Regions from separate parts of the Streptomyces lusitanus genome, predicted to be linked through region 2. Evidence: riboswitches for the same ligand, from Rfam matches in the RefSeq annotation. Region 2 holds a riboswitch; the other holds the start of a gene.
What was found. A riboswitch is a leader RNA that binds a small molecule or an ion and turns the genes downstream of it on or off. The one in region 2 is predicted to bind thiamine pyrophosphate.
Positions count from the first base shown of each region.

Region 1: linked by a shared signal. The riboswitch ahead of thiO (glycine oxidase ThiO) and the one ahead of ACFOSY_RS09200 (thiamine ABC transporter substrate-binding protein) in region 2 are both predicted to bind thiamine pyrophosphate.

Region 1 covers NZ_JBHRWL010000011.1:482,294-505,461, forward strand. The annotation lists gene ACFOSY_RS20170 (6-phosphofructokinase) at 1-1,018, shown strand, start outside; gene ACFOSY_RS20175 (2-hydroxyacid dehydrogenase) at 1,208-2,203, shown strand; gene ACFOSY_RS20180 (anthranilate synthase family protein) at 2,155-4,035, opposite strand; gene ACFOSY_RS20185 (trp operon leader peptide) at 4,140-4,331, opposite strand; gene ACFOSY_RS20190 (class II 3-deoxy-7-phosphoheptulonate synthase) at 4,286-5,641, shown strand; gene ACFOSY_RS20195 ((2Fe-2S)-binding protein) at 5,798-6,049, shown strand; gene bfr (bacterioferritin) at 6,079-6,597, opposite strand; gene ACFOSY_RS20205 (sulfite oxidase-like oxidoreductase) at 6,783-7,430, shown strand; gene ACFOSY_RS20210 (deoxyribonuclease IV) at 7,459-8,337, opposite strand; gene pknB (Stk1 family PASTA domain-containing Ser/Thr kinase) at 8,393-10,321, opposite strand; gene ACFOSY_RS20220 (thiazole synthase) at 10,758-11,552, opposite strand; gene thiS (sulfur carrier protein ThiS) at 11,555-11,776, opposite strand; gene thiO (glycine oxidase ThiO) at 11,773-12,939, opposite strand; TPP riboswitch at 12,937-13,048, opposite strand; gene ACFOSY_RS20235 (NAD(P)/FAD-dependent oxidoreductase) at 13,144-14,382, shown strand; gene ACFOSY_RS20240 (Rv2175c family DNA-binding protein) at 14,472-14,837, shown strand; gene thiE (thiamine phosphate synthase) at 15,296-15,970, shown strand; gene metF (methylenetetrahydrofolate reductase [NAD(P)H]) at 16,085-17,008, shown strand; gene ACFOSY_RS20255 (SCO2102 family sporulation regulator) at 17,065-18,024, shown strand; gene ACFOSY_RS20260 (phytoene desaturase family protein) at 18,074-19,567, opposite strand; gene ACFOSY_RS20265 (TetR/AcrR family transcriptional regulator) at 20,042-20,671, opposite strand; gene ACFOSY_RS20270 (YhgE/Pip family protein) at 20,707-22,791, opposite strand; gene ACFOSY_RS20275 (ATP-binding cassette domain-containing protein) at 22,763-23,168, opposite strand, start outside.
Region 2 covers NZ_JBHRWL010000005.1:169-8,105, reverse strand. The annotation lists gene ACFOSY_RS09220 (LAETG motif-containing sortase-dependent surface protein) at 1-398, shown strand, start outside; gene ACFOSY_RS09215 (maleylpyruvate isomerase family mycothiol-dependent enzyme) at 465-1,262, opposite strand; gene ACFOSY_RS09210 (ABC transporter ATP-binding protein) at 1,287-2,462, opposite strand; gene ACFOSY_RS09205 (ABC transporter permease) at 2,463-4,118, opposite strand; gene ACFOSY_RS09200 (thiamine ABC transporter substrate-binding protein) at 4,115-5,200, opposite strand; TPP riboswitch at 5,281-5,386, opposite strand; gene rlmN (23S rRNA (adenine(2503)-C(2))-methyltransferase RlmN) at 5,411-6,517, opposite strand; gene ACFOSY_RS09190 (DUF4365 domain-containing protein) at 6,830-7,864, shown strand.

The DNA of each region.
Region 1 (23,168 bases), on a different contig from region 2:
AGTACTGACCGGAGGCGGCGACTGCCCCGGGCTCAACGCCGTCATCCGGGCCGTCGTCCGCAAGGGCGTACAGGAGTACGGCTACGAGTTCACCGGGTTCCGGGACGGCTGGCGCGGTCCTCTCGACGGCGTCACCGTCCCCCTCGACATCCCCGCGGTGCGCGGCATCCTGCCCCGCGGCGGCACCGTCCTCGGCTCCTCGCGGACCAACCCGCTCAACGAGCGGGACGGCATCCGCAGGATCACGGACAACCTCGCCGCGCTCGGCGTGGACGCGCTCATCACCATCGGGGGCGAGGACACCCTCGGCGTCGCCACCCGCCTCACCGAGGAGTACGGCGTCCCCTGCGTGGGCGTGCCGAAGACCATCGACAACGACCTGTCCGCCACCGACTACACCTTCGGCTTCGACACCGCCGTCGGCATCGCCACCGAGGCCATCGACCGGCTGCACACCACCGCCGAGTCCCACATGCGGGTCCTGGTCGTCGAGGTGATGGGCCGCCACTCCGGCTGGATCGCCCTCCACTCGGGCCTGGCCGGCGGCGCCAACGTCATCCTCATCCCCGAGCACCCCTTCGACGTCGACCAGGTGTGCGCGTGGGTGACCTCACGGTTCCGCGCGTCGTACGCGCCGATCGTCGTCGTCGCGGAGGGCGCGGTGCCGCGCGACGGCGACCTGGTGCTCAAGGACCAGTCCCTGGACGCCTTCGGACACGTCCGGCTGTCCGGGGTCGGTGAACGGCTCGCCCTCGAGATCGAGAAGCGCACGGGGAAGGAGGCCCGCACCACGGTCCTGGGCCACGTCCAGCGCGGCGGCACCCCCAGCGCGTACGACCGCTGGCTGGCCACCCGCTTCGGCCTCCACGCCATCGACTGCGTCCGCGACGGAGACTTCGGCACCATGGTCGCCCTCCAGGGCACGAACATAGTCCGCGTCCCGATGGCGGACGCGACGGCCCAACTGAAGACGGTCCCGCCATCCCTCTACGAGGAAGTGGGCGTCTTCTTCGGCTGACGCAAGCCGCGGGCAATCGTGCCGCTGGGGCGGCACGGGTGGGCGCGGCGGCACCCCGCAAGCGCCGGGCTGCGCAACACCCCCCGCCCCGCACCGACACCGAGGGCCGTTCGGCCCACGTCAAGCTCACCGACGGCCCCGTAAGCTTCCCGCAGGGAAACAAACAGGCACAAACCCCCGGAGGGGTCCGTGGAGATCCTCGCCTTCGGCGTGCAGGCAGACGAGAAGCCCCTCGTCGAGCGCGCCTTCGCCCCCCACCACCCCGTCCGCACCCTCGACGTCTTCCTGAACACGGACACCGCCCCCATCGCCGCCGGCCACGAGATCATCTCCACCAGCGTCAACTGCGACCTCGGCGCCGACGTCCTCTCCGGTCTCGCCGCCGGCGGCACCCGGCTGGTCGCCCAGCGCTCCACCGGCTTCAACAACATCGACCTCGACGTCGCCGAACGCCTCGGCATCACCGTCGCCCGCGTCTCCTCCTACTCCCCGTACTCGGTCGCCGAGTTCGCCTGGACCCTCGCCATGGCGGTCAACCGCCGCATCGTCCGCGCCTCCACCCGCACCCGCGACTTCGACTTCCGTCTCGACGGGCTGATGGGCCGCGACCTGCACGGCCGCACCGCCGGCATCCTCGGCACCGGGAAGATCGGCGAGGCGTTCGCCCGTATCGCCCACGGCTTCGGCATGCGGCTGCTCGGCTGGGACGCCGCCGAGAACCCGGCCTGCCGGGAGCTGGGTCTGACGTACGTCCCCAAGGAGGAGCTGCTCGCCGAGTCCGACCTGGTCAGCCTGCACGTCCCGCTGCTGCCGGAGACCCGGCACCTCATCGACGCGACCGCGCTGAAGACCATGCGGGACGACGCGATCCTGGTGAACTCCAGCCGGGGCGGCCTCATCGACACCGCCGCGCTCGTCGACGAACTGCGCGCCGGCCGCTTCACCGGCGTCGGCCTGGACGTGTACGAGGCGGAGGCGGGCCTCTTCTTCCTCGACAAGTCCCTGGAGGCCGTCGACGACGACACCCTGGCCCGCCTCGTCACCTTCCCCAACGTCCTGGTCACGTCCCACCAGGCGTACTACACCGCGGACGCGGTCACGCAGATCGTCTCCACGACGCTGGACAACGTCCTCGACTACATCGCCGGCCGCCGCTCGGGGAACGTGCTGGTACCGCGCAGCTGACCCATCAGCTCCCGCACCACGCCCGCGCCGTTCAGGCTGAGCACCGACTCGGGATGGAACTGCACGCCGGCGAACCCCGGCCCCCGCAGCGCGTGCACCTCGCCGTTCGCGGCGCGGCTCACCTCGACGCCGTGGGCGGCCAGCTCCCGCGCGGTCTCCTCGTCGCAGTGCGCCACGAAGCTGTTGTAGAAGCCGACCGTCTCCGGCCGCCCGAACAGGTCGATCTCCGTCTGCGCCCCCTGGTACGGCACCTCCTTGCGGACGATGTCCAGGCCCAGCTCGGCCGCGATCAGCTCGTGTCCGAGGCAGACGCCGAGCACGCCGTGCCGGCCGCCGGCGAGCACCTCGGCGGTCAGCTCCCGCAGGAACCGCATCTTCGGGTCGGCCGTGTCCGAGGGGTCGCCGGGGCCGGGGCCCAGCACCAGCGGGCCCTCGTGCGTCAGTACCGCCTCCCGCAGCCCGGGCTCGTCGTAGCGGCGCACGGTGACCTCGTGACCGGCCGCCCGCAGCACATGGGCGAGCATCGCGGTGAAGGTGTCCTCCCCGTCGACGACCAGGGCGTGCCCGGTGAGCTCCTCCGACCGCTCCTGCATCCGCAGCCAGAACGGCGCCAGCGAGGCCCGCCGCCCGTCCAGCGCGGCCCGCACCCGCGGATCGTCCGCCAGGTTCGCCCGCACCGCCTCACCGCGCGGCCGTCCCGGGCGCACACCCAGCGCGGACAGCACACCGGCCGCCTTGGCGTGGGTCTCCGCCACCTCGCCGGCCGGGTCCGAGCCGCGCACCAGCGTGGCGCCGACCGGCACCCGCAGCCGCCCGGCCGCGTCGATGTCGGCGGTGCGGATCAGGATGGGGGAGTCCAGCGTCCGGGCGCCGCCCTCGTCGCGGCCGAGCAGGGCCAGCGCGCCCCCGTAGTAGCCGCGCCCGCCGGCCTCGTGCCGTTCGATCACCCGGCAGGCGTTCTGCACCGGCGATCCGGTGACGGTCGCCGCGAACATGGTCTCCCGCAGCACTTCGCGCACGTCCAGCGACGACCGGCCGCGCAGCTCGTACTCGGTGTGCGCGAGGTGCGCCATCTCCTTCAGCCGGGGCCCGATCACCACCCCGCCCCGGTCGCCGACCGTGCACATCATCTTGAGCTCCTCGTCGACGACCATCGACAGCTCCTCGATCTCCTTGCCGTCGGCGAGGAAGCGGAGCAGGTGCTCGGGGGTCGGGCCCTCGGCCGGGTAGCGGTAGGTGCCGCTGATGGGGTTCATCACGACCGTCCCGCCCGACGCCCGCACGTGCACCTCGGGGCTCGCGCCGACGAGCGTCCGGTCCCCGGTGTGGACGACGAACGTCCAGTACGCGCCCCGCTCGCCCTCCAGCAGCCGCCGGAACAGCGCCAGCGCGTCGGCCCGCCCGAACCCGGGCACCGTGCCCTCGTACGTTCTGCGGATCACGAAGTTGGCGCCCTCGCCGCGGCCGATCTCCTCGTCGAGGACCCGGCCGACGATCCGCGCGTACTCCTCGTCGCCGACGTCGAAGCCGCCGCCCTCGACCCGCACGTCGTGCGCGGGCAGGGCCGCCAGGGCGTCGGCGAGCGGGAACTCGTACCGCTCCTCGGGGGTCAGCACCAGCAGCGGGGCGCCGTCGTCGCGCACGTCGAAGCCACGCTCGCGGATCTGCCGGAAGGGCACCAGCGCCAGGCCCTCGTCCGGCAGGTCCGCCAGGCGTTCACGCGCGCTGACCGGGCCGGTCAGCAGCTCCACGACGTCGTGGTCGTGGCCGGGGGTGCGGCGGCGCAGCAGGGCGAAGGGGCGGTCGTCGTGGGGGAGCCGTGCCAGGTCCATGGGTGTTCCTCGTTTCGTCGCTGTCGTGAGCGGTGAGGAACGGCCCCGGAAACACCGAAGGCCGCCCCTCGGGCGGCCTTCGCGAAGTCGGTGCGTACGCGCAGTCAGTGGGCCGCCGGATGAGCGGTCCACCACCAGGTGCGGGTCGAGTGCGCGAACATGGCAGGCACGGTACACGATGCCGGACGCGGCCGTCTCAGTGGTTGAGCGAGGCGAAAGGCACCCGGAGCGACCGCGTAGTGTGGAGCTCGTGACCGTGAACGCTGATTCTCTGAGCGTCGCCGCCCAGGCGACATGGCGAAACCTGCCCGCGGCGCAGCAGCCCGAGTACCCGGATGCCGAGGCTCTGCGCGATGTGATCGCGGACCTCGAGTCGTATCCCCCGCTGGTGTTCGCCGGCGAGTGCGACCAGCTGCGCGCCCGTATGGCGGCGGTCGCCCGAGGCGAGGCGTTCCTCCTCCAGGGCGGCGACTGCGCCGAGTCGTTCGACGCGGTGTCCGCCGAGCACATCCGGGCGAAGCTCAAGACCCTGCTCCAGATGGGCGCCGTCCTCACCTACGCGGCCTCCGTGCCCGTGGTGAAGGTCGGGCGGATCGCCGGGCAGTACTCCAAGCCGCGCTCCAAGCCGACCGAGACCCGGGACGGCGTGACGCTGCCGACGTACCGGGGCGACTCGGTGAACGGCTTCGAGTTCACCGAGGAGGCCCGGGTCCCGGACCCCGAGCGGCTGAAGCGGATGTACCACGCGTCGGCGTCCACGCTGAACCTGGTGCGCGCCTTCACCACCGGCGGCTACGCCGACCTGCGGCAGGTGCACGCCTGGAACCAGGACTTCGTGAAGTCGTCGCCGTCCGGCCAGCGCTACGAGCAGCTGGCGCGGGAGATCGACCAGGCGCTGAACTTCATGCGGGCCTGCGGCGCGGAGCCGGAGGAGTTCAAGACCGTCGAGTTCTTCTCGTCGCACGAGGCGCTGCTGCTGGACTACGAGTCGGCGCTCACCCGCGTGGACTCCCGGACCGGGCAGCTGTACGACGTGTCGGCGCACATGGTGTGGATCGGTGAGCGCACCCGGCAGATGGACCACGCGCACATCGAGTTCGCCTCGCGGATCCGCAACCCGATCGGCATCAAGCTCGGCCCGACCACGACGGCCGAGGAGGCGCTCCAGTACATCGACCGTCTCGACCCGGACCGGGAGCCCGGCCGGCTGACGTTCATCGTCCGGATGGGCGCGGACAAGATCCGTGACAGGCTCCCCGAGCTGGTGGAGAAGGTCACCGCGTCGGGCGCGACCGTGGCGTGGGTGACGGACCCGATGCACGGCAACACCTTCGAGGCCGCCTCCGGGCACAAGACCCGCCGCTTCGACGACGTGCTCGACGAGGTGAAGGGCTTCTTCGAGGTCCACAAGGAGCTGGGCACCCACCCGGGCGGCATCCACGTGGAGCTCACGGGCGACGACGTCACCGAGTGCGTGGGCGGCGGCGACGAGATCTTCGTCGACGATCTGCACCAGCGGTACGAGACGGCGTGCGACCCGCGGCTGAACCGCAGCCAGTCGCTCGACCTGGCCTTCCTGGTCGCGGAGATGTACCGGGACCAGTGACCGGCCGGTCCGCCCGGCGGTCGTCGGGGGTGGGGCGTGTCTCACACGGGATCACGCCCCACCCCCCCTTTTGTGCCCTTCGAGGGCGCAGGTAAGGTTAGGTTTGCCTCACCGGCGGAGGGTCGGTACGGCACGACCCTTGCTCTTCGTCGGGAGGTGACCCGCGTGTTCGTCTGCAGCTGCTTCGGCGTGACCGAGGAACAGGTGAAGCGTCACGCGGAAGCCGGTGCCTGCACGCCCCGGCAGATCGCCTCCGCCTGCAAGGCCGGCACCGACTGCGGCGGCTGCGTCCGGCGCATCCAGGCGCTGCTCGGCCGCGGCGCCTGCCCCCGGCGGCAGCTCGTCGACCAGGGCGGGCAGCAGCCGCTCGCGGCAGAGGTCGCCGCGGAGGTCCCGGAAGCCGCCTAGGCGGCCTCCCACGTGCTCCGGCGTCGTCGTCAGGGCGACTTGAAGCCGTGCGTCCCCGGGCCCGAGGGGTCCGGCTGGGTCTGCTCGATCACCGTCGACAGGTAGAGCGCCTCGCCCAGTTTGTCGATCAGCTCCAGCTGGGTGTCCAGGTAGTCGATGTGGTGCTCCTCGTCGGCCAGGATGGCCTCGAAGATGTTGGCCGAGGTGATGTCGTTCTTGCTGCGCATGACCTCGACGCCCCGGCGGAGCCGGTCGATCGCCTCGAGCTCGATCTCCCGGTCGGCCCGGAACATCTCGGTGACCGTCTGCCCGACGCGGACGTGGAACAGCCGCTGGTAGTTCGGCAGGCCGTCCAGCAGCAGGATGCGGTCCGTGAGCAGCTCGGCGTGGCGCATCTCGTCGAAGGACTCGTCGCGGGTGTACTGGGCCAGCTTGTACCAGCCCTTGTGGTCCTGGAGCTTGGAGTGCAGGAAGTACTGGTTGATCGCCGTCAGCTCGGCGGTCAGCTGCTCGTTGAGGAACTCGATGACCTCGGGATCGCCCTGCATGGCACGGGCTCCTTCCGCGTGGGGGAAATGTGCGGGTCGGGGCGCATGATTGCACCGGTGATAAAGATCGTCCAGTAAGTCTTGACTTAGTAAGTAATTCCATACTTGGCCGGTTCTGGCACTGAATGACCGAATCTGCGGGGCCCGGTTCAGGGGCATGGCCACCGGTCTGTCAGGATGGAGACATGGGTCAGCCGGCGGAACGCGAATCGGGGGAGCGCGCGACACGAGGAGCGGCGGATCTCCAGCTCCCGCCGGGGCAGCGGCTCCAGAAGGGCTGGCCGGTCACCCACTACGGGCCGGTCCCCAAGTTCCGCCCGGAGCGCTGGGAGTTCCGCGTCTTCGGCGCCACCGCCGACGGCGAGAAGCACTGCTGGAACCACGAGGAGTTCACGGCGCTGCCGTACACCACCGTCGAGGCCGACCTGCACTGCGTCACCAAGTTCAGCATGGTCGGCGCGGAGTGGGGCGGGATCCCCGCGCGCACCGTCGTGGAGATCGCCCCGCCCGCCCCCGACGTCACCCATGTGATGGTCTGGGCGGAGTACGGCTTCAGCTCCAACCTGCGGCTCGCCGACTTCACCTCCGACCGCACCCTGTTCGCCACCCACAAGGACGGCGAGCTGCTCACCGCCGAGCACGGCTTCCCGCTGCGCCTGATCGTGCCCCACCTGTACGCGTGGAAGGGCCCCAAATGGGTCCGCGGCATCGAGTACATGACCGCCGACCGGCGCGGCTTCTGGGAGGAGCGCGGCTACCACAACCTCGGCGACCCCTGGAAGGAGCAGCGCTACTCCTACCAGGAGGAGCCCGGGGACGGCCCCGAGCTCTGACCCTCTCCCACAGGTTCGCCCGTACGGCTCAGCCGTCGCGGAGCTTCTTCAGCCGCTCCACGTCCGCCGCGTGCCCCTCCTTGCCGCCGGGCGTCTCGATCACCAGCGGCACGCCCGCGGTCGCCGGGTGCGTCATCAGCGCCCGGAACGCGTCCTCGCCGATGTGCCCCGCGCCGATGTTGGCGTGCCGGTCCTTGTGCGCGCCGACGACGTCCTCGGAGTCGTTGGCGTGGATCAGCCTCAGCCGCCCCTCGCCGACGGTCGCCACCAGCTCGTCCAGCGTGCGGTGCGCGCCGCCGGGCCCGGCCAGGTCGTGCCCCGCCGCGAAGACATGGCAGGTGTCCAGGCACACCCCGAGCCTCGGATGGGCGTCCAGCACCTCGACGTACGGGCCCAGGTCCTCCACCAGCGAGCACAGCGAGGCGCCCTGGCCCGCGGTCGGCTCCAGCAGCAGATACGGGTCGTCGTCGCGGGTCAGCTCGTCCAGCAGCGGCAGCAGACGCTCCCGTACCTGCCGCAGCGCCACCGCGCGCTCCCGTCCCCCGGTCGCGCTGCCGGTGTGCACCACCACTCCCAGCGCGCCGATCGCCCGGCCGCGGCGCAGCGAGTGCCGCAGGGACTCCACCGACCGCTCCACGGTCGCCGGGGTGTGGGACCCGAAGTTGATCAGATACGGGGCGTGCACGTACGCCGGCATCGACGCCTCGGCGCAGGCCGCGCGGAACGCCTCGTCCTGGAGCGGGTTGCCGGCCGGCGTGGCCCAGCCGCGCGGGTTGGCGACGAAGACCTGCACGGTCTCCGCGCCCAGGTCACGGGCGTAGGACAGGCCGACGGAGTGCAGGCCGCCGGCCACGGGCACATGACTGCCGATCGGGTTGCGGGCGGGGCCGGACGGGTGACTCTTCACCCGTCAAGGGTGTCACGGACGAGCGGGTCACCCGGACGGCCCCCCGCCGTCCGTCTCAGCCGATCTCGATCGTGATCGTCGAGCCCTTGGGGGCGGTGTCGCCGCCGTCCACCGACTGGCCCTTGACCGTGTCGCGGAACAGGCCCAGCAGGCCGCGGTCCTCCTTCACCGCGAACCCGGCCTCCTCCAGCTTCCGCCGGGCCTCGTCCACCTTGTCGCCGGTCACGTCCGGCACCTCGATCATCTCGGGGCCCTTGGACAGGGTGAGGGTGACCGTGTCGCCCTCGGCGACCTCCTCGCCGGAGCCGGGGGACTGCCGGGCGACCTGGCCCGCGTCGTGCTCGGAGTGGACCCGCCCGTCGGCGATCCGCACCTTCAGCCCGGCCTCCTTCAGCTCGGCGCGCGCGTCCTCGGGGTCGTCCCCGGTGACGTCGGGCACGTCCACCGGGCTGCCCTTGCTCACCGTCAGCGCCACCGCCGTGCCCGCCCGGACCTTGGTGCCCTTGCCCGGCCCGGTGGAGATCACCGCGCCCCTGGGCACGGAGTCGCTGAACTCGCGGGTCACCATGCCCGGCTCCAGACCCTCGTCCTCCAGCAGCGACCGCGCCTTGTCCAGCGGATAGCCGTCCAGGTCGGGCACCCGCACGGTCTGCGGGCCCTTGGACACGGTCAGGGACACCGAGGCGCTGCCGCGGACGCGGGCGCCCGCCGCCGGGTCGGTGCTGATCACCTTGCCCCGCTCGACGGTGTCGCTGTACTTCTCCGTGACCTCGCCGACCTCCAGCCCGGCATCGGCGAGCCGGTCGCGGGCCTCCTGCTCGGTCTTCGACAGCACCGGCGGGACCTTGGTGAACTGCCCGGAGTTGATGTACCAGACGCCCGCGCCCAGCCCCAGCACCAGCAGCACGGCCACGACGATCGCCGCGGGGCCGCGGCGCAGCCTCGTGCGGCGCCGGGGCGGCAGCGGCGGGGGCGACCGGAAGCGGCTGGTGCGGTTCACACCGTCCGCGCCGTCGTCGTCCTCGTTCACGGGAAGGGGGCGCGGCACGGTGAGCGAGCGCGGGATGACGCTGGTGCGGTCGTCGGCGTTGTCGTGGACCGAGGAAACCGCCTGCGGGGGCATCGCGTCGAGCTGCTCGTCGGTGAGCCGGCCGCGCGCCTCGCGGGCCAGCGCGAACAGCGCCACCGCGTCGGCCGGGCGGGCCTCCGGGGCGCGCGCGGTCGCCGCCGCGACCAGGGAGTCCAGCGCGGGCGCCAGACCGGGCACCACCGCGGAGGGCGGCGGCACGTCGTCGTGGAGGTGCTTGTAGAGGACGATCGCGGGCGAGTCGCCGTCGTGCGGCTTCTCGCCGGTCAGCATCTCGTACAGCAGGATGCCGCAGGCGTACACGTCGACCCGGGGGTCGGCGGTGCCGTGCTCCATCTGCTCCGGGGCCAGGTACGACACCGTGCCCAGCACGGTGCCCGAGGTGTTGGTGACCGTGTCCACCGAGCGGACCAGCCCGAAGTCGGCGACCTTGACCCGGCCGTCGTCCCCGATCAGCACGTTCTCCGGCTTCATGTCGCGGTGCACGAACCCCGCCCGGTGGGCGGCGCCCAGCGCGGCCAGCACCGGCTCCAGGATGTCCAGCGCGGCCCGCGCCTGGAGCGCCCCGCGCTCGCGCAGCACGTCCCGCAGGGTGCAGCCCGCGATGTACTCCATCGCCAGGTAGACGTACCCACCGTCGGCGCCCTGGTCGAAGACCTGGACGACGTTCGGATGGGCCAGCCGGGCGACGGACTTCGCCTCGCGGATGAAGCGCTCCACGAAGCCGGCGTCGGAGGCCAGCGAGGGGTGCATCACCTTGAGCGCGAGGATGCGGTCGAGGCGGGTGTCCAGGGCCCGGTAGACCGTGGCCATCCCGCCGACGGCGATCCGCGCCTCGACGCGGTAGCGGCCGTCGAGCACCTGCCCGACCAGCGGGTCCTGAAGGGTCGTGTCCACGCAGCGAGTCTACGAGTCCGCGACGACAGCCCCGGCCCGTTCAACCGCCGTTGGAGCGGACCTGTGACCTGTGTTACCCGACCGCGTCCGAACGAGGGCCGGCCGACGGGCCGTGACACGTCCGGATCACGCCCGGCCGGCCGGGCCCGAAGCACGGCCGACGCGCGGGCCGTGGCGCGTGGGGATCGGGGCCGGCTCGCGGGTCGTGGCCGGTCCTGGTCACGGCCGACCCCGGGTCATGACGCGTCCGGGCCACACCCGGGCGGTGGGCCGTGGCGCGTCAGGACCGCGGGCGGCTCGCGGGTCGTGGCCGGTCCGGATCGCGGCTGGGGAGCCGCCTCCGGATAACGGCCCGCCCGCAGTCCGGGACGCGGCCGGGTCGCGGCCCGGCAGCGGTCGGGACGGGGGCGGGACGCGGGTCGGGGTGGAGCGTGGGTCAGAACGCGGGCCGCTCCGGGTCCAGCGCGGCCCGGCCCTCCACCGGCGAGGACGCCTGCGCGAAGTGGCGCCGGGGGATGCGCCCCGCCCGCCGCGCGAGCCGCCCCGCCTCCACCGCGCCCCGCATCGCCGACGCCATCAGCACCGGCTCCTGGGCCCGGGTCACGGCGGACGCCAGCATCACGCCCGCGCAGCCCAGCTCCATCGCCAGCGCCGCGTCCGACGCGGTGCCCGCGCCCGCGTCCAGGATCACCGGCACGCCCGCCCGCTCCACGATCAGCTCGAAGTTGTGCGGGTTGCGGATGCCGAGCCCCGAGCCGATCGGCGAGCCCAGCGGCATCACCGCCGCGCACCCGACGTCCTCCAGCTTCCGCGCCAGCACCGGGTCGTCGTTGGTGTACGGCAGCACCGTGAACCCGTCGTCGACCAGCGTCTCCGCCGCGTCCAGCAGCTCCACCGGGTCCGGCAGCAGGGTCCGCTCGTCCGCCACGACCTCCAGCTTCACCAGGTCCGTGCCCAGCGCCTCCCGCGCCAGCCGCGCGGTGAGCACGGCCTCCCCCGCGGTGAAGCAGCCGGCCGTGTTCGGCAGCACCTCCACACCCAGCTTCCGCAGCACCGACAGCACCGACCCCTGCACCGAGGGGTCCACCCGCCGCATGGCGACGGTCGTCAGCTCGGTGCCGGACGCCACCAGCGCCCGCTCCAGCACGTCGAGACTCGGCGCCCCGCCGGTGCCCATGATCAGCCGGGACGTGAAGGTCCGGCCGCCGAGGACAAGGGGATCGTCGGCCATGGTCAGCCTCCTTGGACGGCGGTGAGGACCTCCACCCGGTCCCCTTCGGACAGGGGGGTGGCGGGCCACTGCGCGCGCGGGACGACGGTTTCGTTGAGGGCGGCGGCCACCCCGGAGGGGGCCGCGGTGAGCGACCTGACGACGAGGTCCAGGGCCGTGCCGGGCGGGAACCGGCGGGGCTCGCCGTTGACGGTGACGGTGACCGTGGGGACCGGGGCGTTCATACGGACTGCTCCGCGAGGACGGGGGCGCCGAAGCGCCGGGGGGTGAACGGGAGGGCCTCGTCGGGCAGCTCGCCGGTGGCCAGCACCCGCGCCATGGCGTCGCCGGTGACGGGCGTCAGCAGCACGCCGTTGCGGTGGTGACCGGTGGCCAGCAGCAGCCCGTCCAGGCCGGTCGGGCCGAGCAGCGGCGCGTTGTCGGGGGAGCCGGGGCGCAGTCCGGCGGTCGTCTCGGTGAGCGGCAGCTCGGTGAGGCCCGGCACCAGCTCGTGGGCGTCGCGCAGCAGCTCGTACACGCCGCCCGCGGTGACCGTGGTGTCCCAGCCCATCTCCTCGCTGGTCGCGCCGATCACCAGCTCGCCGCTCTCGCGCGGCACCAGGTAGACGTGGCTGCCGCGCACCACCGCCCGCACCGTGCGGCTCAGGAACGGCTCGGGGAGGTCCGGCATGGTCAGCCGCAGCACCTGCCCCTTGACCGGCCGCACCGGCGGCAGCACCTCCGCGGGGACGCCCGCCAGCCGCCCGCTCCAGCTGCCCGCGGCCAGCACCACCTGCCCCGCGGCCAGCTCCTCACCGGCCGCGGTGACGACGCCGCGCGCCCGGTCGCCCGTGACGACGAGCCGCTCGGCCCAGGCGCGGTGCAGGGTGACGCCGGACAGCTCGCAGGCGGTCACCAGCGCGGACGCCAGCCGGCGCGGGTCGATCTGGTGGTCGCCGTCCACCCGCAGCCCGCCGCGCACACCCGGCGCGAGCATCGGCTCCAGGCGCCGGCACTCCCGTCCGGTCAGCCACTGCGAGTCCAGGCCGGAGCGCTGGTGCAGGGCGTGCAGCTCACGCAGATGGGCGCGGTCGTCGGCGTCCAGCGCCACGGCGAGGGTGCCGCAGCGGCGGTAGCCGAGGTCCTGGCCGGTACGGTCGGTCAGCTCGGCCGCGAAGTCGGGATAGCGGCGCGCCGAGGCCAGGTTCAGGCCGAGCAGCGTCTGCTCGCCGTGGTGCAGCTCGGTGACGGCGGCCAGCATCCCGGCCGCCACCCGGGCGGCGCCCCCGCCCGGATCGGGGTCCACGACGGCCGTGGCGAGCCCGGCCTGCGCGGCCCGCCAGGCCGTCACCAGACCGATGATCCCGCCCCCGACGACGAGGACGTCTGCGGTACGCGTGGGCGACATGGGCGTCCAGCCCCTCCCTTCGCCGGCATGACCCGGATCAGGTTCGTACGGTCGGAGGCCGCCAGCCTCCCTCTCAGCCCGGTGCGTCCGGGCTCCCGCGAGTGCGTGTACGCGGGCCACCCTAGCCCGCGCCGCGCCGCACCCGTAAGGGACCCCGCGCGGCAGCCCTCCGGCGCGGCGGGCACGGGTGTCTATGGTGAGCGGGTGAGCGAGCAGACGCAGGAACAGGGAGGGGCCGCGCCGCGCCGGGCCGTGGTGGCGGGCGCGGGCATGGCGGGCGTGCAGACCGCGGCGGCGCTGCGGGAGCGGGGCTTCACCGGCGAGGTGACGCTGATCGGGGCGGAGCCCCACCAGCCGTACGACCGGCCGCCGTTGTCCAAGGCGGTGCTGCTCGGCACCGCCGAGAGCTCCGCCTTCGACGTGGACTTCGAGGAGCTGGGCGTCGCGCTGCGGCTGGGCTGCGAGGTGACCGGCCTGCGCCCCGGCGACCACGAGCTGGACACGGAGGCCGGGCCCGTCCCGTACGACGTGCTGGTGATCGCCACCGGCGCGGAACCGCTGCGGCTGCCCGGCGCGGAGGGCGTCCCCGGGGTGCACCTGCTGCGCACCCTCGACGACGCCGAACGGCTGCGGCCGGTGCTCGCGGCGCAGCACGACATCGTGGTGGTGGGCGCGGGCTGGATCGGCGCGGAGTTCGCCACGGCGGCCCGTGAGGCGGGCTGCGCGGTCACCGTCGTGGAGGCCGAGGAACGGCCGCTCGCGGGGGTGCTGCCCGCGGCGGTGGCCGCGCCGATGACCGCCTGGTACGCCGAGGCCGGCGTCACGCTGCGCACCCACGCGCGCGTGGCGCGCGTCGAGCCCGGCGCCGTGCTCCTCGACGACGGCACCCGGCTGCCCGCCGGCGCGGTCGTCGTCGGCATCGGCGCCCGCCCCGCCACGGCCTGGCTGGCCGGCTCCGGGATCGCCCTCGGCACCCACGGCGAGGTCGTCGCCGACGCGCACCTGGCGACCTCCCTGCCCGACGTGTACGCCGTCGGCGACTGCGCCTCCTTCCCGTCCGCCCGCTACGGCGAGCGCCTCCTCGTCCACCACTGGGACAACGCCCTCCAGGGGCCGCGCACGGTCGCCGCGAACATCGTCGGCGAGGGGCGCGAGGCGCGCGAGGTCTACGACCCCGTGCCGTACTTCTGGTCGGAGCAGTTCGGGCGGTTCGTGCAGTACGCCGGGCATCACGCGGACGCCGACCGCACGGTGTGGCGCGGGGACCCCGCCGACCCGGCGTGGAGCGTCTGCTGGCTGCGCGGGGACCGGCTGGTCGCGCTGCTCGCGGTCGGGCGGCCCCGGGACCTGGCGCAGGGGCGGCGGCTGATCGAGTCGGGCGCCGCGCTGGACGCGGAGCGGGTGGCGGACCCGGCGCGACCGCTGAAGTCGGCGGCGGCCTGACACCTTGCCGGCGGAATCCGGGGCGACGCGTCCGCCCGGTGGGACGGGCCTGGCTTCCGACTGTCGGTGGCAGGTGGCAGGCTTGTCCCGTGACCGAGATTGACGCAAAGATCGATGCTCTCGTCCCCGCCTGGCTCACTCTCCCCGACATCGCCGAGAAGCTCGGCGTCGAGGTGACGCGCGTCCGGCAGCTGGTCAAGGAGGGCCAGCTCATCGCCGTACGCCGGGGTGAGAACCGTGCGCTGCACGTTCCCGCCGCCTTCATCGACGAGGACAAGGTCGTCAAGGGCCTGACCGGAACGCTGACGCTCCTGCGGGACGACGGGTTCACGGTCGAGGAGATGCTGGAGTGGCTTTTCACCCCCGACCCCAGCTTGCCGGGCACGCCCGCGCAGGCTCTCGCGGAGAACCGCGGCACGGAGGTGAAACGCCGAGCCCAGGCCCTCGCCGTCTGACCCCGCGGGGTGCGACGCCCTGAAGGGGCGCGGGGAACTGCGCGACCAGCCCCGTGCGACCCGCACCCGGCGTGCAACAGCCCCCGGCACCCCGGTGGCCGTACGGGGTGGGGCGCAGGCCCGCTGAAGGGGTGCCGCCTGCGCCCACCCGTGCCGCCCCAAGCGGCACGACTGCCCGCAGTCGGCAGGGGGCAGCGCCCCTTCAGGGGCGCGGGGAACTGCGCGACCAGCCCCGTGCGACCCGCACCCGGCGTGCAAGAGTCCCCGGCACCCCGGTGGCCGTACGGGGTGGGGCGCAGGCCCGCTGAAGGGGTGCCGCCTGCGCCCACCCGTGCCGCCCCAAGCGGCACGACTGCCCGCAGGCGGCGGGGGCGCGCCCCGTAGCGAACCCCACCGCATATGGTTCCGGCGGCGGGCCGGCGACGGATGCGCCTACGAGACGACCCCGGGGGGACCCCATGTCAGATAGTCCGCGTGACGACAGTCCGCGTAACCGGCTCGCGGAGGCCCGCGTTTACCTGTGCACCGACGCCCGCCGGCGCCAACGCGACCTCCCCGAGTTCCTCGACGCCGTGCTCGCGGCCGGCGTCGACATCGTCCAGCTGCGAGACAAGGGCATGGAGGCCGCCGAGGAACTCGAGCACCTCGCGGTCCTCGCCGACGCCTGCGCCCGCCACGGCAAGCTGCTCGCGGTCAACGACCGCGCCGACGTCGCCCACGCCGCCCGCGCCGGCGTCCTCCACCTCGGCCAGGGCGACCTGCCCGTGCCCGCCGCCCGCGCGATCCTCGGCGACGACATCCTGATCGGCCGTTCCACCCACGCCGAGTCCGAGGCCGCCGCGGCCGCCGTCCAGCCCGGCGTGGACTACTTCTGCACCGGCCCCTGCTGGCCCACTCCCACCAAGCCCGGCCGCCCCGCCCCCGGCCTGGACCTCGTCCGGTACACCGCCGCCCTCGGCACCGACCGCCCCTGGTTCGCGATCGGCGGCATCGATCTCGCCAACCTCGACCAGGTGCTGGACGCCGGCGCCCGCCGCGTGGTCGTGGTCCGCGCCCTCACCGAGGCGGACGACCCGGGCGCCGCGGCCGCCGAGCTGGCCCGCCGTGTGCGGGAAGCCAGCGACGCCGGCTGACTCCGACGCCACCGGCGTCTCAAGTTTGTCCACACTGTGGACACCAAGGCGGCAAATCAGACAAATATCCCGCTTCTGGTTGGGGGTCCGCCGACCCGTGGCTACGCTGCCCGTATGGCCCTCGGAACCGCATCCACCAGGACGGACCGCGCACCCACCGTGCGCGACATGCTCGCCGGCGGGAAGACGACGTACTCGTTCGAGTTCTGGGCCCCGAAGACGGAGAAGGGCGAGCGGAACCTCTGGAACGCGCTCCGCAGGATCGAGGCCGTCGCGCCCAGCTTCGTCTCCGTCACCTACGGTGCGGGCGGCTCCACCCGGGCCGGCACGGTGAAGGCGACCGAGCAGATCGCCGCCGACACCACCCTCACCCCGGTCGCCCACCTCACGGCGGTGGAGCACTCCGTCGCCGAACTGCGCAACATCATCGGCCAGTACGCCGACGCCGGGATCCGCAACATGCTCGCCGTGCGCGGCGACCCGCCCGGCGACCCGATGGCCGACTGGGTGCCGCACCCGCAGGGCCTCACCTACGCGGCCGAACTGGTGCGACTCATCAAGGAGTCGGGCGACTTCTGCGTGGGCGTCGCCGCCTTCCCCGAGATGCACCCGCGGTCCGCGGACTGGGACACCGACGTGGCGCACTTCGTCGACAAGTGCCGGGCCGGCGCGGACTACGCGATCACGCAGATGTTCTTCCAGCCCGAGTCGTACCTGCGGCTGCGTGACCGAGTCGACGCGGCGGGCTGCGAGACGCCCGTGATTCCCGAGGTCATGCCTGTGACCAGCGTGAAGATGCTGGAACGGTTGCCAAAGCTGAGTAATGCGGTGTTCCCCGACGCCCTCAAAGAGCGGATCCTCACAGCGAAGGACGATCCGGCGGCGGTACGCTCCATCGGTATCGACTTCGCCACGGAGTTCTGCGCACGGCTGCTGGCCGAAGGAGTGCCCGGTCTGCACTTCATCACGCTCAACAACTCCACGGCGACGCTGGAAATCTACGAGAACCTGGGTCTGCACCACCCGCCGCAGGCCTAGACCGGTCGCACGCACATACGACACACTGCGTAACGACCACTGGGAGAGGGGCGTACATGGGCTGGACGGTCCTCTACATCGCGTTCGGCATCGTCGCGCTGTGGTTGCTGGGTGAGGTGCTGCTGCAGTACAAGGCGCGCCTGCGCTGGCGGCTGCTCGCCTTCGTCGGGTTCCTCGGCGTCGTCTTCGGCGTGCTGATCCCGTCCGTGGTGGTGATCGGACTGGGCGCCGCGGCCTTCGCCGTCGGGCAGACCTACGTCACGCTGTCGTTCCGCCGCGGCTTCCAGGCCGGCTGGGCGGTCAACGCGCCGATCCTGTCCGCCGCCAAGGGCCGCGGACGCGGACGTGAGGAACCGACCCTGGAGGTCACCGGCCTCGAGGCGTCCGGCGACCGTGCCGACGCGTTCGACCCCGGCCCGGCCACGGCCGGTTACGGCGCCGACGACGACTACGACCGCGACGACGTCTTCACCCCCGCCGCCGACCGGCAGACGGCCGCGGAGACCACCGCCGTCTACGAGCCGCAGCCGCTGCCCGACGACACCGGCTCCTACGGCGTCTACGGCGACCAGGGCTACCCGGGCCAGGACCAGTACGCCGGCCAGGACCAGTACCCGGGGCAGGACCAGTACGCCGCCACCGCGCAGGCCGCCGACCCCAACTACGCCTACGACTACTCCGGTTACGGACAGCAGCAGGGTTACGACACCGGCCAGCAGCAGTACGCCGCGTACTCCGACCCGTACATCGGCAACGCCACCTACGGCGGCGGCTCGTACGACACGGGCTACACGGACCAGCAGTACGCCCAGCAGGGCTACGCGGCCCAGGACCCGTACGCGAACGGCGGCTACGGCGGCGAGACCCCGGCCGGCGGCCTGTGGGTGCCGCAGCAGCGCAGCGCCGACGACCCGTACGGCGGCGAACTCCCGCCGGAGCAGCAGTACCCGTACCAGGACGGCGGGCAGCAGCAGGGCACCAACGGCAACGGGTACGACGAGCAGTACCGTTTCTGAACGGCACCGCTTCTGAAGCCCTCTCAACCGCCCGCACCCCGGCCCGCGTTCACTGCGAGCCGCGGAAGTCCGGCCCCTCGACGACGAGTCCGGCCACCAGCGCCCCCGACATCCCCGCGTGCGGCAGTCCGCCGCCGGGGTGCGACCAGCCGCCGACGGTGAACAGCCCCGGCAGCCGGGTGCTGTTGGACGCGTGCAGGAAACGGCCGTCCGCGGCGGCGAGCGCCGGCGCCGGCACCGCGCCGCCCTCGGCGCCCGTCTCCCGCGCGACGTCCTCGGGCGTGCGCACCTCCTGCCACAGCAGCCGGTCCCGCAGATCCGGCACGGCTCGCGCGGCGGCCGTGACCATCCGCTCCGCGTACTCCTCGTACGTCTCGGCGCCGGCCGCCCCGGCGGGCGTCACCGCCGTCACCGTCACGGCCTCGTGCCCGGCGTCCGGGACCAGCGCGGGGTCGTCCGGCCGCAGCACCGTCACCGTCGGCTCGGCGGGCAGCCCGCCGCCGGACAGCGCGTCCAGCTCCGCCTCACGGTCCCGGGTGTGCACGACCGTCCGGTGGGGGGCGCCCTCCGGGCGGGCGCCGCGCAGCGCCAGCAGCACCGTCGTCCGGCTCGCCCCCTCCCGCCGGGCGGGCACCTCGCCCTCCCCGCGCAGCCGCGCGGCGCACATCCGCTCCAGCGCGGCGGGGTGCACCCCGGCGATCACCAGATCCGCATCCACCACCGTGCCGTCGGCGAGCTCCAGGCCCGCCGCCCGGCCGTCCTTCTCCCGCACCGCGGAGACCTCCGCGCCGAAGCGGAACTCCACCCGGCGCGCCAGGCACCGCTCGTACACCGCCCGCGCCAGCTCCCGCAGCCCGCCCCGCACGTACCAGGTGCCGAAGGCGTGCTCCATGTACGGCAGCACCGCCGCGCTCGCCGGCGTGGTCCGCGGGTCGAGGCCGAACGCCAGGGCGTGGCTCTCCAGCAGCGCCCGCAGCCGCGGGTCGCGCAGCTCCCACTCACCGACCTCGGCAAGCGTGGCCGCCGTGCGCAGGCGCAAGCGCCGCCGGCGGGGGACGGCCGGGTAGGGCTCGCGCCCGGCCAGCACTCCCCAGTTGGGCCACAGCGGCTCCTCCAGCAGCGGGCGGCGCGCCCGGTCCCAGGCCTCGCGGGCCCGCACCAGGAAGTCGCCCCAGCGCCGCGCCGCGTCCGCGCCCAGCGCCTCCTCAACCGCGGCGACCACGCCCGCGCGGGAGGCGTTCGGCAGGGACACGCGGGTGCCGTCCGCGAAGACGTGGTGCGACGACGGGTCGGCCTGCACCAGCTCGACGCAGCTTTCCAGCGGCTCCCGGCCCGTCTTCACGAACAGGTCCCGGTAGACGGCGGGCAGCGGCAGCAGCCCGGGGCCCGTGTCGAAGGCGAACCCGTCCCGCTCCCGGCGGCGCAGCGCACCGCCGTACGTCTCCGTCCGCTCGTACACCGCCACCCGGTGGCCCGCGACGGCCAGCCGGGCGGCGGCAGCCAGCGCGCCCGCGCCGGCGCCGATCACCGCAATCCGTGCCATGCCAGGGACTTTATCCGCCGCCGGTCAGGGCCCGTCCCTGAGTGTCCGCGCCCCCGACGGCGTGACCGTCCGGACGCACGCCGTGGTGGGCGCGGGTGCGCAGGCGTGAGTACTCGTACCTAGCCGGCGAGTTGAGTACGGCGGCGGATGGGCCCGGACCTGCGGGAACGGGAGAGTGGAGACCACGGAGAGGGGGCTCGGGCCCACGGGACCGGCGGCACGGGGCGCCGGAACGGGGGACCGGCCCGCGATCCGCTCCTTCCGCCGGCGCCGTCGGCGGGAGCGAGGCACGGGGGAACCCGGGGGAACGACCGCACGGGGTTCCACGGGGGGACGTACGGGGGAACAACGGGGGATCACGGGGGAACAGGGAGGCGCCGGCCCGGCCGGTGGCCCGCGGGGGACGCGGCCACCGCCGGACCGGCGCCTTCGCGTGTGCGGCCTGAGTCCGTGCGGATCCTGCCCGGCTCCGGGTCAGCCGCGCCCGCTGACCCGGCCCTGGAGCAGCCGCGACAGCGCCGCGTGCACGTCGTCCAGGGACCGCTCCGGCTGGAACGACTTCCAGTCCAGCGCCGCCACCAGCACCATGCCCACCAGTGCCGCCGCGGTCAGTGGCACGTCGATCTCCTCGCTGAACTCCCCGGCCGCCACGCCTGCGCGCAGCACGTCCTCGACCACCGCCACGGCCTGCTGCCGCACCACCATCAGCGTGGACTGCCAGGCCCGGTTGGTGCGCCACAGCTCCGCCACGTACAGCTGGGTGAAGGCCGGGTAGCGGTCGATGAACACCAGCCCCGCCCGGACCATCGCGTCCAGGGCGTCGACCTTGCTCCCGCCCTCCAGGGCCGTCCGCTCGGCCGCCTCCCGCAGCGAGGCGGTCAGCAGGCCGACCCCGTGCCGCAGCAGCTCCTCGAAGAGGACCGACTTGCTCGCGAAGTTGTAGTAGACGGTGCCCTTCGCGACGCCCGCCCGTTCGGCGATCTCGTCCACGGTGGTGGCGGAGAACCCCTGCTCGGCGATGAGCGTGACGGCTGCCTCGTAGAGCTTCTGCCGGGTGGCCTCGCGGCGGGCGCTGCCGCCCGGCGTGGTGCTGCTGCGTTCCATGGCCCCGATTGTCACAGGAGCGCCGGCCGGCCGGTTCACAGGCTCAGCTCCGGGTGCAGCCGGTCGAGCGTCCACACCTGCCGGCGGCGGGCCGACAGCGCGGTCAGCGCGAGCGCGCCGGCCGTGAAGGCCGCCAGCACCGCGCAGGCCGTCCACACGGGCCCGAGCCCGCCGCCCGAGATCAGCCGCCGCAGCGCCTCCACGACATGGGTCATCGGCAGGAACGGGTGCAGCGCGTTGAAGAAGTCCGGACTGGTCTGCACGGGGTACGTGCCGCCCGCCGAGGTGAGCTGGAGCATCAGCAGCGCCAGCACGAGGATCCGGCCGGCCGCGCCGAAGCGGGCGTTCAGCCACTGCACGAGCGCCGCGAAGCACGCCGTCACCAGGAACAGGAAGGCCACCGTCCCGGCCGCCCGCGTCATCCGCAGCCCCAGGCCCCAGTGCAGCACCGCCATCAGCGCGACCGTCTGCGCCACCCCGATCGCCGCCACCGGGAGCCAGCCGGCCAGCGCGATCCGCCAGGCGGAGGCGCCCGCCGCGAGCGCCCGCCGGTTCATCGGCGCGATCAGCATGTACGCCACCATCGCGCCCACCCACAGCGACAGCGGGATGAAGTACGGGGCGAAACCGGTGCCGTAGTTCGGCGCCTTGTGCAGGTCGCGGGAGACCAGGCGCACCGGGTCGGCCATCACCTCGGTGCGCTGGTCGCGCTGGGCCTTGTCGTAGTCGGGGATCTGCCCGGCGCCCTGGCGCAGACCGCCGGCCAGCTCCTCGGACCCGTCGGCCAGCTTGAACAGGCCGCCGCTCAGGTCGTCCGCGCCCGTCTTCAGCCTGCCGACGCCCTTGTCCAGGTTCCGTGCGCCGGTCTCGGCGGTGGCGAGCCCCTTGTCGAGCTTCTTCGCCCCGGCCGCGACCTTGCCGGCGCCGGCGTTGAGCTTGTTGACACGGCTGACGGCGTCGTCGAGGTCCTCGGAGAGGTGCGGGGCGCGGCCGGCGAGGGCACGCGCCTGCTTCTCCAGGGTGGCGAGCTGCCCGTCGAGCTTCTTCAGGTCCGCGCGGTGTCCGGTGACCAGGGCGGAGACGTCGTCGGCGACGGAGGAGGCGTCCGCCACCGCCTCCTTGGCCTTCTTCAGCTCCGGGCAGGCCGGGTCGGGTTCGTCGGCGTCCTCGCAGCGCTCACGGTGCAGCGTGTCCAGCGTGCCGGACGCCTCGCGGGCCTCCTTCGCGGCGGCGGGGGCCTTCTCCACCAGGGCGTCCAGGTCCTCCCGCAGCTGTCCCGCCGTGTCGGCGACGAAGCGGGCCGTCGCGCCGATGGCCTTCTCGTTCTTCTTCAGGAACGGGCCCGCCTCGGCGTTCAGCGCGTTCACCTTCCCGGCGAGCAGGCGCGTGCCGTCCGCGACCTTCGAGGAGCCGTCCTTCAGGGTGCCCGCGCCCTTGTGGAGGTCCTTCAGCCCCTTGGCCAGCTTGCCGCTGCCCGCGCGGGCGTCCTTCAGCCCGGCGGCGAGGTCCTTGGAGCCCTTCTCCGCCTCGCCGATGCCCCCGTTCAGCTTGTCGGCCCCCCGCGCCGCCTTCACCGTCTCGCCGTGGATGTCGGAGAAGGAGACGAAGATCTGGTCCAGGAAGGACCGGGAGGTCTTGGTGGACGCGGCCCGCCGCACCTCGCCGAAGACCGTCCGGGAGATCTGCCCGACGATGTAGTTGTTCGCGTCGTTGGTGCGCACCCTGAGCGCGCCGGTCTCGGGGGAGTCGCCCGAACTGGAGGCGACACGGCGGCTGAAGTCGGCGGGCACGGTCAGCGACAGGTAGTACGTGCCGTCCTCGACCCCGCGGCGGGCCTCCTCCTCGCTCACCTCCCGCCAGTCGAAGGCGGAGCTGTCGCGCAGGCCCTCGGTGATGTCGTCGCCTGCCGTGATCCGCCTGCCGTCGACGGTCGCGCCCTCGTCCTCGTTCACGAGGGCCACGGGGATCCGGTCGAGACGGCCGTACGGGTCCCAGAACGACCACAGGTACAGGGCGCCGTAGAGCAGGGGCAGCACCAGCAGCGCGACGAGCGCCGCGCGCGGGAGGGTGCCGCGCCCGAAGCGCCGCAGCTCAAGAGCGGCCAGTCGCGGCGATCGCATCGTCGGCGGCCTCCTTCCGGTCGTCGTCGGGGCCGGCCGTGTGGTCGGGGCCGTCCTTCTTGGCGGGGCCGTCCTCCTCGTCGTGGCCGGAGAGGGACTCGTCCGGCCCGTCGCCGCTCGGGCCGGCGGGGGAGCGGCCGGGCTCGTCGCCGGCGGGGGCGGCGGCCCCGCCGGTCCCCGTGCCGCGGGACCGCTCCGCGCCCGTGCGGACGACCACCGCGCCGGACGGCGGCTCGCTGCACACGGCCAGCACCGTGACCCCCGTGCCGGCGACGGACCGCAGCAGCGTCCACACCTCCTCACGCTCGGCGGCCGACAGCTTCAGGTCGGCGTCGTCGATCCCGAGCAGCCGGGGACGCCCCAGCAACGCCAGCGCC
Region 2 (7,937 bases):
AGGAGGACTGGAAGCCCAACGCCGAGTACCGCATCCACGTGTCGGCCAAGCCGTACGTGGACGAGGACATCAAGCCGAACCTGACCACGCCGTCGACGCCGTGCAAGGAGGACGAGGAGTCCCCGTCCCCCGAGCCCACGCCGTCGGAGGAGACCTCGGCCCCGGCCGAGGAGAGCGAGGAGCCGAGCCCGGCCCCGTCGGAGAGCACCAGCGAGAGCGCTCCCCCGGCGGACACGTCGGACAACGCCCCGTCCCCGGCCGGTGAGTCCAACCTCGCCGAGACCGGCGCCAACTCCAACACCGGCATGATCGCCGGTGTGGCCGCGGCCCTGGTCGTCCTCGGTGGCGGCGCCGTGTTCTTCGGCATGCGCCGCCGCGGGGCGAACAGCCAGCGCTGACGCCTCACGGAACCGCCTGCGGCCCGTCCCCGAACCGGGGGCGGGCCGTACGCCGTTGCCGGCCGGTCAGCCGAACGTGGCCCGCTCCAGCCAGGTTTCGAGCAGCGCGCGCTCGCCGAGCACCTCGATGCGGGGATCGTCCAGCGGGATACGGCGGTAGAAGGCGAGCAGCACCCAGGTGAGCGGCCCGCGCAGGGCGACCGTGGCCTTCTCGTGGCCGTGGCGCCAGGAGATTCCGTCCTCGTCCAGCCGGATCAGGTACTCGGCGTTCACGCCGGGCGGGGTGTCGGTGGCGTGCAGGTGGATCGTGCGCAGGGGGCCGCGCAGCCCGTGCACCGCGTCGTCGGGCAGCGTCCGCTGCGCCCACATCACGATCTCCAGCCACTCGTCGACCGCGTCGGCGGCCACCTCCGGCGCGACCTCGTAGGGCAGCCCGGCGGCGAGCGTGGCGTCCGCGCGGTGCACGGTCACCTCGTGGGTCATACGGCGGGCCCAGAAGCCGGCGTCGTCGGTGCCCGCCCAGCTCCACACGCGCGCGTCCGGCCCGGCCTCCCGCAGCGCGGAGACGACCAGGTCGCCGCTCTCCGCCAGCCAGGCGTCCAGCACGGCGGCGTCACCGCGCGCCTCGGGCCCCTCGAAGCCCGGCACGTCCTCCTCCGGGGCCTCCTTCTCCGCCCCGGTCCGCACCATCAGGGCCACCCAGCGCAGGGCGCCGCCGAGGTGCCGCACGAGCTGTTCCACGGACCAGTCGGGTGTGGTCGGCACGGTGCGGGACAGATCCGTGCCGGAGGTCACCACGGCCCTCAGCTGCCCGACCTGGTGGGCGATCTCGTCGCAGTAGCGTTCGTGGGCGAGTCGAGTCATGCCGCTCACCCTAGGCACCGGTGATCAGCCCAGGACAGCGATTTCCGCGCCGTCGAACTCCACGCCGGTGACGTCCCCGACGTCCGGCGCGTCCCGCAGGGCGCAGGCCGCCTCCAGCGCGGGCGCGTCCTCCGGCTGGAGCCGCACGGCGACATGGGTGCCGCGGAAGGTGCGCGCGGTCACCGTGCAGCGCAGTCCCTCCCCGGCCGGGACCAGCCGGACGCCGGAGGGCCGGACCAGCAGCGGCCGCGTGCCCTCGGGGGCGTCCGGGGGCACCGGCACCTTGCCCCAGGGGGTGACGGCGACGCCGTCGGCGACGGACGCCTCGACGACGTTCTCGAAACCGAGGAAGCGGGCCACGAAGGCGTCGGCGGGCCGCTGCCACACCTCGAGAGGCGTGCCGGACTGGGCGATCCGCCCGTCGCGCATCACCACCACCCGGTCGGCCAGGGCGAACGCCTCGCCCTGGTCGTGCGTCACGGCCAGCACGGTGGTGCCCAGCCGGCCGAACAGCTCGCGCAGTTCGACGACGAGCCGCTCCCTGAGCGACCGGTCGAGCTGACCGAGCGGCTCGTCGAGCATCAGCAGCCGCGGGCTGGGCGCGAGGGCGCGGGCGAGCGCGACGCGCTGCTGCTCGCCCCCGGAGAGGGCGGCGACGGCCCGCCCGGACGCCCCGGGCAGCCCGACCAGGTCCAGCAACTCGGCCACGCGCCGCGTCTGTTCGGCGCGCGGCGCGCGGTGCATGCGCAGGCCGAAGGCGACGTTGCCGCCCACGTCGCGCTGCGGGAACAGCTGGTGGTCCTGGAACATGAGCCCGACGCCCCGCCGGTGCGCGGGCACGCCCGCCTGGTCCCGTCCGTCGAGCAGGACCCGCCCGGCGTCCAGCGGCTGGAGTCCGGCGACGGCGCGCAGCAGCGTGGACTTGCCGCTGCCGCTGGGCCCGAGCACGCACACGATCTCGTGCTCGGCGACGTCGAGGCCGACGGCGTCCAGCGCGGCACGCCCGCCGAAGCGGACGGTCGCGGCCTCCAGGCTCAGCAGGCTGTCGGCGGGCGTCGGGCTGTCGGCGGGCGTCGGGCTGTCCGTGGGCGTCGGGCTGTCCGTGGGCGTCGGGCTGTCCGTGGGCGTCGGGCTGTCCGCGGGCCTCGGGCTGTCCGTGGGCCTCGGGCTGTCCGTGGGCCTCGGGCTGTCGGTGGGCATCTAGAACTCCCCCGTCCGGTCGGTCCGCAGCCGCTCCAGCACCAGCAGAGCCACGGCGCACACGATCATCAGAATCGTCGACAGGGCCATCGCCTGCCCGTAGTTGAGGTCCCCGGGCCGTCCCAGCAGCCGCGCCACGGCCACCGGCAGGGTGGGGTTGTCCGGCCGCGCGATGAACACCGTCGCCCCGAACTCCCCCAGGGACACCGCGAAGGCGAACCCGGCGGCGATCAGCAGCGCCCTCCGCACCAGCGGCAGGTCCACCTCCCGCCAGGCCCGCCACGGCGACGCCCCCAGCACCGACGCCGCCTCCCGCAGCCGCACGTCCACCGCCCGCAGCACCGGCAGCATCGTCCGTACGACGAAGGGGACGCCGACCAGCGCCTGCGCGAGCGGCACCAGGATCCAGGAGGCGCGCAGGTCCAACGGGGGTTCGTCGAGGGCGATGAGGAAGCCGAAGCCGACGGTCACCGCGGACACGCCGAGCGGCAGCATCAGCAGCGCGTCGAAGCCGCGCACCAGCCGTCCCGCGTCCCGCCGGGTCAGCGCGACGGCGGCGAGACCGCCGATCACCACGGCGATGGCGGTGGCGGCGACGGCGTAGGCCAGGGAGTTGCCGATCGCCTCGATGGGGGCGACCAGGAACACCCCGCCGTCCGCCTCGGTCAGCGCCCGGTAGTAGGCGAGTCCGGCGTCGCCGAAGGAACGCTGCACCAGCACGGCGAGCGGCAGCAGCAGGAGGACGGCGACCGTGGCGACGACCCCGCCGAGCAGCGCCCACTGTCCGGCGCCGCGCGGGCGGCGGGCGGTCACCGAGGCGTCGACCAGCCGCAGCGCGGTCTCGCGGCGCCGCACGGTCCAGGCGTGCAGGGCGAGGATCGCGCCGACGGCCACGAACTGGATCAGCGTGAGGACGGCGGCCGTGGACAGGTCGAAGAGGTCGGCGGTCTGCCGGTAGATCTCCACCTCAAGGGTGGAGAACGTGGGCCCGCCGAGAATCTGCACCACGCCGAACGAGGTGAAGGTGAAGAGGAAGACCATCAGCGCGGCGGCGGCCACGGCGGGCGCGAGCGCCGGGAGGGTGACGGTGCGCCAGGCGGTGAGACGGGAGGCGCCGAGCATCCGCGCGGCCTCCTCCTGCCGCGGGTCGAGCTGCGCCCACAGCCCGCCGACGGTGCGGACGACGACGGCGTAGTTGAAGAAGACGTGCGCGAGGAGGATCGCCCAGACCGTGGTGTCGAGGCGTACGCCCCACAGCTCGTCGAGCAGCCCGCCGCGCCCGACGAGCGCCATGAACGCGGTGCCGACGACGACCGTCGGCAGCACGAACGGCACGGTGATCACCGCCCGCAGCACCTGTTTGCCGGGGAAGTCGAAGCGGGCCAGGGCGTAGGCGCCGGGCAGGGCGATCACCAGGGTGAGGGCCGTGGAGACGAGGGCCTGCCAGGTGGTGAACCACAGCACCTGACGGATGTCGGACTGGGCCAGCACGTCCGCGATCCGCCCCGGCTGCCAGCCGCCGTCGGCCTTCAGCCCCCGGGCGACGATCGCGGCGACCGGGTAGGCGAAGAAGACGGCGAAGAACGCGCCCGGCACGGCCATCAGGCCGAGCCGGGCCGCGTTCCGGCGCCACCGGCCGGGGCGGCGCGGGCTCACTTCAGTACGAGCGAGGTCCACGACTTGACCCACTGGTCACGGTTCTCGGAGATCTTCGCCGGGTCCATGGTCCGCGGCTGCTTCGCCTGGGGCCCGAACTTCACGAACTCCTCGGGCACCTGCGCGCCCTCGCGCACCGGGTAGACGAACATGTTGAGCGGCATGTCCTCCTGGAAGGTCTGCCCGGCCATGAAGTCCAGCAGCGCCTTGCCGCCCTCGGGGTTCTTCGCGTCGCTCAGCAGGCCCGCGTACTCGACCTGCCGGAAGCAGGTGCCCTCGGCGACGCCGGTGGGCGCGGTGTCCGGCCGCGGGTCGGCGTAGATCACCTCGGCGGGCGGGGAGGAGGCGTACGACACGACGAGCGGCCGGTCGGCCTTGGCCTTCTTGCCGCCGGCCGAGCCGGAGAACTCCTCGTTGTACGCCTGCTCCCAGCCGTCGACGACCTTGACGCCGTTGGCCTTGAGCTTCTTCCAGTAGTCCTCCCAGCCGTCGTCGCCGTACTCGGCGGCGGTGCCGAGCAGGAAACCGAGGCCGGGCGAGGAGGTGGCGGCGTTCTCGACGACGAGGAGGTCCTTGTACGCCGGCTTCGCCAGGTCGTCGAAGGTCTTCGGCGGGGTCAGCTTCTTCTGCTCGAACCACGCCTTGTCGTAGTTGACGCAGATGTCGCCGGTGTCGACGGGGGTGACCCGGTGCTGGTCCTCGTCGACCCGGTACTCGGGCCTGATCCGGTCGGACCCCTTGGCCTCGTAGGACTGGAACAGCCCGTTGTCGAGGGCGCGGGAGAGCAGGGTGTTGTCGACGCCGAAGAAGACGTCGCCCTGGGGGTTGTCCTTGGTCAGGATCGCCTTGTTCACGGCCTGGCCGGCGTCGCCGTCCTCGAGGACCTTGAGCTTGTAGCCGGACTGCTTCTCGAAGGCGGCGACGACGTCCTCGGACACGGCCCACGAGTTGTGACTGACGAGGGTCACGGTCCTGGAGCCGCCGGTGCCGCCGCTGTCGTCCCCGCCGGACGACCCGCAGGCGGACAGCGTGACGAGCCCCAGCCCGACGGCCAGGACCGTGGCCTTCTTGGTGATGCCCACTTGATTCCTCCTGGAGTGACCAGGAAGAGACGCGGCCCTGCCCGGAACCCCTGGGCGGGGTGCCGGGCAGGGCGCAACAGCTCGAGTGATGACCGATCTCCCTACCCAGAATGACCTGGGCCAGGTTCGGAGGGTCTGCGGCCGGTGCCGCACTCTCAGCGCTGTGGCGCTCCCCTGTCGGAATATGCAGATGTGTTGACGCCGGTCAGACTACCGCTCGGTGGCGGCGAGCTGACCACACGCCCCGTCGATCTCCTGCCCACGGGTGTCCCGGATCGTGACCGGCACACCGTGCGCGGCGATCGCCTCGACGAACGCCTTCTCGTCCTCGGGCCGCGACGCCGTCCACTTGGACCCGGGCGTCGGGTTGAGCGGGATGAGGTTGACGTGCACGGGACGCCCCTTGAGCAGCCGCCCCAGCCGGTCACCGCGCCACGCCTGGTCGTTGATGTCCCGGATCAGCGCGTACTCGATGGACAGCCGGCGCCCGGACTTCGCCGCGTACTCGAACCCGGCGTCGAGCACCTCGCGCACCTTCCACCGCGTGTTCACGGGGACGAGGGTGTCGCGCAGCTCGTCGTCGGGGGCGTGCAGCGAGATCGCCAGCCGGCACTTGAAGCCCTCGTCGGAGAACCGGTGAATGGCCGGGACCAGCCCCACCGTGGACACGGTGATCCCGCGCTGCGACAACCCCAGCCCGTCCGGCTCGGGGTCGGTGAGCCGGCGGACGGCGCCGACGACGCGGTTGTAGTTGGCGAGGGGCTCGCCCATGCCCATGAACACGATGTTGCTGAGCCGCGCGGGCCCGCCGGGGACCTCGCCGTCCCGCAGCGCCCGCATGCCGTCCACGATCTGGTGGACGATCTCGGCGGTGGACAGATTCCGGTCCAGACCCGCCTGCCCGGTCGCGCAGAACGGACAGTTCATGCCGCACCCGGCCTGCGAGCTGATGCACATGGTGACCCGGTCCGGGTACCGCATCAGCACGGACTCGACGAGCGTCCCGTCGAACAGCTTCCACAGCGTCTTGCGGGTCGTCCCCTGGTCGGTCGACAGATGCCGCACGACGCTCATCAGCTCGGGAAGCAGGGCCTCGCGCAGCTTCCCGCGCGAGCCGGCGGGGATGTCGGTCCACTGCTCCGGATCGTGCGCGTACCGCGCGAAGTAGTGCTGCGAGAGCTGCTTGGCACGGAACGGCTTCTCACCGACCGCGGCAACCGCTTCCTTGCGCTCGGCAGGCGTGAGATCGGCAAGATGCCGCGGCGGCTTCTTGGCTCCGCGCGGCGCGACGAATGTAAGTTCTCCGGGCTTAGGCATGGCTGTACCAGTGTCGCAGATCCAGATGGGTGACCTGCGGGTGTCGGCTGCCACACCTGTCGGTGGTGGTCGTCGTTGGTCGCCCTTGAGCGGCCTCGGACGGCCCAGAGACGGCCCAACCTGCCTGTAGGTCGCCAGGTGAGCCTGGGTTCCGGCTGGCCGACGCGAGCGGGGTGAGTCGGGGACCGTGATGCGGTGAAACCGTGTCCCAGCCCACCGTCCGTTCGGCATGATCAGTCGCGTATGGGTCGGCCCTGAGGAACACCTCGCTCCGGGACCGCCGAAGAACATCACCGACAGTGGGGATTCAAGATGGCCCACAAGAAGCGTCGCAATTTCAGGCACGTAATGGAAGATGATTCTGGCGCACTATTGCGCTCCACGCTACCGCGGGAGTGGGTGCTTCACGAATACGCACCCGATTACGGCATTGACGGCACCGTGGAGATTTTCGAGCCCGTAGGCGATGATGGCGAGAGTTTCGAGACTCTGGGTGAACACATCTTCTTCCAGTTGAAATCAATCAATAAGAGCAACATTGCGACCAAGGTGGCGGTTCAACGCTCTAACCCATTGCTAGGTCGAGAGATGCTGTCCAGCAGGAAGGAAGGAGATGAACCATGGGCGGTGCGGTTCGATGCAATCACCTATGACATGGAAGTCGATGAACTGCTCACAGTCGAGGCCATGGGCGCTAGCGTTGCAGTCGTCCTATTTCTGGTCCCCCTGGATCGCAACGAGGTATACGTCGTCAACCTGACTGACTACATCGATAGAGTTCTCAATTTCGATGACCCAGAATGGCGAAGCAGAGGGACTAAGCGGATGTACATCCCGCTAGTCAATAGAGTTCCAACTCCTCCCGCTATGGCACTTCTCAGGCAGTACGGGAAGAGGGCCAAACTTATGCACCTATTCAACATGGCAACCTACCAGTACACTGCCATCTCTGAATGGTTCGACGACAGAGAGGATATAATTAATACCCTAGCGAGTCGCTTTTGTGATCGCTTGCTCGCTCTCGATGTTTGGAATGAGGACAGTTGGTCAATATTGCAGCACTATCATGACATTCTCGTCGGCTATAGAGACTTTTTTGCCGGGGACGAGTCTGCAATCAATCGAATTGGCTGGAAAAACTTCGACAACTCCTCCAATGAGACGCTCGATATGTACACGAAGATTCGCTTCACCTGGCAAGGTCTCAAATCTCTAGGACTCTCGTACGAGGACCTGGTGCGCGAGTGGGGTCTTCCCACTTACAATGGCATAAGGCACCTAGCTCTGCATGAGCTCGGTCCTGAATATAGCGAACTAGTTGAACACCTGCCTAATTATAAAGGGTGAGCCACTCCATAACCGCCGGGAGTGATACCTGAGGTTGGTGGAGTCTTAATGGTCGAGTCAAGGGCCTCTGATG